DNA from 2 places in the Mycolicibacterium pallens genome. Region 1 is predicted to be linked to the other one. Evidence: predicted binding sites of a transcription regulator. Region 1 holds the regulator's gene; the other holds the start of a gene.
The links. Region 1 encodes LexA, which represses DNA repair genes until DNA is damaged. Its sites were predicted from a motif close to CGAACANNTGTTCG; they were not measured.

Region 1 (2,400 bases):
CGAGCTTGTTCAGGTCGCGGATGCGTTGCATAACCTGTCCGGCGGGCGCATCCGGTGCGACCCGCCCGGCCAGCTGCTGCAGCGTCTCCCCTGCCTGCACCTGAACGACGGCGAGCTGGTCGGGCATCTGTTCGCTGGCCGCCGGCGAGCCACTGAAGTGGCCGACCATGCCGAGCCACAGCGTGATCAGCGCGGCCACCCCGGCCAGCGCGATCGTCACAGCGGTGCTGACCGGCCTGCGCGTGTGCGGAGCCCGGGAGAAGGCGACACCGGTGCCGCGGTACTGGATCGGCGCGATCGCCGGCCGGGCCGGGTGCGGCCGGTAGGCGCGAGGTCCTGCCGGACGGCGCCGAGCTGGGGCGACGGGCGCGCCGGACGTCCGCCGGTAAACCGGTGCCGGGATGAAAACCTGTCGATCATCGATGACTGTCATGTCTGAAGTCCTTCCCTCGAAGCCGCCGCTGTTCGCTCTTGTGTTCGAAATATACTCGATCATGCGTTCGAAAACCGAACATGTGAGCGAGCGTGTTCGAAGGATAAATCCGACCACCGACAAGTTTTGTTCCGATCACCGTCGATCCGGACCGGATCGCGACACGGTCGAACAAATGTTTGAATTTCTCGACATGCGCGACTACATTCGGCCCCATGAGCGACCGCAGTGAGACATCGGGTACCGACACAAGCCGCCGCGATAACGCCGACTCCGGGCTGACGGAGCGGCAGCGAACCATCCTCGAAGTGATCCGGGCTTCGGTCACCAGCCGCGGCTATCCCCCGAGCATCCGGGAGATCGGCGACGCCGTCGGCCTCACCTCGACATCGTCGGTGGCGCACCAGCTGCGCACCCTCGAGCGCAAGGGCTACCTGCGCCGCGACGCCAACCGACCCCGAGCCGTCGACGTCCGCGGCGCCGATGAGTCCGTCACCCCGGTGCGCACCGAGGTCGCCGGTTCGGATGCCCTGCCCGAGCCGACGTTCGTGCCGGTTCTCGGGCGCATCGCCGCCGGCGGCCCGATCCTGGCCGAGGAGGCCGTCGAGGACGTCTTCCCGCTACCGCGCGAACTGGTCGGCGAGGGTTCGCTGTTCCTGTTGAAGGTCGTCGGCGAATCCATGGTGGACGCCGCGATCTGCGACGGTGACTGGGTCGTGGTCCGTCAGCAGAACGTGGCCGACAACGGCGACATCGTCGCGGCGATGATCGACGGTGAAGCGACGGTCAAGACGTTCAAGCGTACGGGTGGTCAGGTCTGGCTGATGCCGCACAACCCGGCGTTCGACCCGATCGACGGCAACGCCGCCGCCATCCTCGGCAAGGTCGTCACCGTCATCCGCAAGGTCTAGCCGGAGGAGGCGAAAGCCTCACTCCGCCTTGTGGAATCCATTCGCCTGCGCGAGTTCCTCACTGGCGAACCACACCTCGGGCACGGTGTCGTTGTAGAGCGCAGAGTCCGGGGTGTAGTACAGCCCGGAATGCGTATTGGCCTTGACCACATAGCCTTCCGGCGCCTGATAGGGGTCAGACAGCGGAAGGTGGATCGCCGGGCGGTTGGCTGCCGCTTCGGTGTGGACATCCGACGACAACACCTCGGCGGGCGCCGTGGACGCGTCCTCTTCGTCCTCGATGTCGACCACATCGGACTCGACGATGTCGTCGGGGTCCGGCTCGACCGGCTCGGGCTCCGGCTCGAGCTCCGGTTCGGCGGCGCGACGACGCCGCGGCGTGCCGAGCTCACCCAGGTTGAGCCGCCACATCGACTGCGACTCCCCGAGGTTCACCGCTGCATGACGGCCGGAATCGCTTGATTCCTCGTCGTCGAGTTCCTCGACCTCGGCGTACTCCAGTTCGGCAGGGGCCTCGTCGATGTCATCGGCCTCGTAGCCGCCGGCCTGCTCAGCCTCGTCGGGTATGCGGGTCGGCGTGGTGTCGATCGAATCCTGATCGCCGTCGAACACATCTTCGGGGCCCGGCTGCGACTTCTCGCTGTCCTCGGGCGCCCAGCCGAATCCCGGCGCCGCGGCGACCTGTGCGCCGCCACCGTCGGGATAGGTCGAGAACCGCGAGGCGGCAGAGGCCTCGGGCGCGCCGACGGCCTCATGCGGCCAGTGATCGTCGTCGTCGTAGTCCGAGTCGTGAAAGTCGTCCTCGATCTCGTCGCCGGCACGGCGGCGCCGCTGCAGCCACAGCAGGCCCAGCCCGATCACGGCCAGCAGCAACAACACCGGGATGATGATCAGCAGCCACCACCAGTGGAATGCGGACCCCTTGCCGGAGGTGGCGCCCGACGGGCCGGCCTGTGCCCCGGCTGCGGCCGGCACCTGCACACCGGCCAGCGACCCGGCCAGCTCCGGCGGTTTGGTGGTGAATGTGTTGCTGGCCTTGTCCCAGGAGATCTCGCC
Region 2 (2,400 bases), 1.7 Mb from region 1:
CGCTCCGGCACCGCACCGAAGTAATGGTCGTCGAACTCCTGACCCTTGGGCGGCTTGGCGCCGAACAGAGTGCGCCCGGCATTGATGAGGTCGGGACGGGCCAGGAAGAAGTGCCGGTCCACCAGGAAGTACTCCTGTTCCGGACCACAGAACGAGACGACGTGCTCGAAGTCCTTGTGCCCGAACAACTTCAGGATCCGCTCGGCGTGCGTACCCATTGCTTGCTGACTGCGCAGCAGGGGCGTCTTGTAGTCGAGGGCTTCGCCCGTCATCGACACGAATACCGTTGGGATGCACAACGTATTGCCGTTCGGATTCTCCAAGATGTAGGCCGGGCTGGTGACGTCCCAGCCGGTGTAGCCACGCGCCTCGAAGGTGCTGCGCAAGCCGCCCGACGGGAAGCTCGACGCGTCCGGTTCGCCCTGTATCAGTGTCTTTCCGGCGAACTCCGCCAGCGTCTGCCCATCGGACACCGGCTCGAGGAAGCTGTCATGCTTCTCCGCGGTCAGCCCGGTCATCGGATAGAAGACGTGAGCGTAGTGCGTGGCGCCCTTCTCCAGCGCCCAGTCCTTCATCGCCGCGGCGACCGAATCGGCGACCGATGGGTCCAGCTTCTCGCCCTTCTCGATCGTGGCGACCACCGACTTGTAGACCGACTTGGGCAGACGCGCCTGCATTTCGGCCTTGGTGAACACGTTCGATCCGAAGATCTCCCCCGGCGCCTCGCCGGGGACGAAGCTGACGGCCGGAGGCTCGTAGGCCTCGACATTGACGATCGCCTGCAGACGGGCCGCGTTTCCGCTCAACTGTCTTCACCTTTGCACCCATGACATCCGCGTCTGCTTCGCGGACGTGACCGGCCCACACTAGGAACACCACGTTCCAGGCTCGTTACGTGAAGATCACCGCGGCAAGTCATTAGTTTCGTACGCGGTCGTGCGATTTTCGCAAAGGTGCCGCAGATCGGCGAAACTTGTCAGAGCCTCGAACTAATGTTCGAGGCGTGAGTTCAAATGCGGTGCACAGAGCGGTCGAAGCGCTTCGCATCGCCCATGACGAACTTGCCGCTCTGTCCGTGGAGTCGTTGTCGCACCGCGAACTTCTCGGCGTCCTTGGCGAGCTGGAAGTGCTGACCCGGCAGCTGCCGGCGCAATCACACCGAATCCTCGCGAGGCTCGCCGCTGAGGCCTCCCCTCAGCGGCTCGGCGCGAAGACTCTCCCCGAGCTGATCGCCACTCGCCTGCGCGTCTCGCTGGCCGAAGCCAAGGGCCGCGTACGCGATGCCAAGAACTTGGGCCCGCGCCGCTCCCTCGCTGGCGAGCCGCTAGCGCCGGTATTAGAACTGACGGCCACCGCGCAGGCCGCCGGCGATATCGGGCCGGAACACGTCGCCATCATCGGTAGGTTCTTCAAGGAGTTGCCGGACTGGGTCGATCCGCACACTCGCTCCCAAGCCGAAGCGGATCTCGTGGTCAACGCTCGGGGCCTCACGCCAGAGGAGCTGAAGCAGATCGCCGAACGCCTTAATGCCCTGATCGACCAGGACGGCCCGATGCCCGACGACACCGCACGGGCACGCAAGCGGGGACTCTATATCGGCAGGCAGCAGTCGGACGGCATGACACCGGTACACGGGTTGCTTGATCCTCTCGGACTGGCGACTCTCGAAGCAGTGACCGCCAAACTGGCCGCTCCCGGGATGTGCAATCCCAATGACGAAAGTCCTTGCATCTCAGGCACTCCGAGCCATGATCAGATCGCCGGCGACGATAGGTCGGCAGCGCAGCGCAACCACGATGCGCTCACCGCGATGGGGCGCAGCATGCTGTCGTCGGGCGAATTGGGCCAGCACAACGGCTTACCCGCGATGATCATCGTGTCGACGACGCTGCAAAACCTGACCGATGCGGCCGGTGTTGGAGTGACCGCCGGCGGCTCGCTGCTGCCCATGAGTGATGTCATTCGCCTCGCTTCCCATGCGCATCACAGCCTGGTGGTGTTCGACAAACACACCGCACGACCGCTCTATCTGGGCCGATCCAAGCGGATCGCGACCGCTGATCAGCGCATCGTGCTGCTGTCACGTGACCGTGGCTGTACACGTCCCGGATGCACGGTTTGTGGCTACGACTGCCAGGTACACCACATCACCAGTTGGGCTGCCGGCGGTCCGACCGACGTCGACAAGATGGTGTTGGCCTGCCCGGGCGACAACCGACTCGCTGACGACGGCTACCGTGTCCGGATCGGCCTGGATGGATCCGTCGAATGGATCCCGGCTCCCGAGAACGATGTTGGTCAGGCCCGGACGAACATGTACCACCACCCGGAGCGGATGCTGACCACATCCGACGCGGACGGCGAGGTTGCCCGAAAGGTCACCGCCCCGCAGCGAGACGA

Region 2: K0O64_RS19765 (HNH endonuclease signature motif containing protein) is a predicted target of LexA. The motif match lies at 986-999, and genes of this name have one in related genera.

The regions. Positions count from the first base shown of each region.
Region 1 is NZ_CP080333.1:2,330,710-2,333,109, reverse strand. Features, by position in the region: gene K0O64_RS11485 (LysM peptidoglycan-binding domain-containing protein) at 1-433, opposite strand, end outside; gene lexA (transcriptional repressor LexA) at 649-1,344, shown strand; gene K0O64_RS11475 (LGFP repeat-containing protein) at 1,363-2,400, opposite strand, start outside.
Region 2 is NZ_CP080333.1:4,034,564-4,036,963, forward strand. Features, by position in the region: gene K0O64_RS19760 (glutamine synthetase III family protein) at 1-806, opposite strand, end outside; gene K0O64_RS19765 (HNH endonuclease signature motif containing protein) at 1,004-2,400, shown strand, end outside.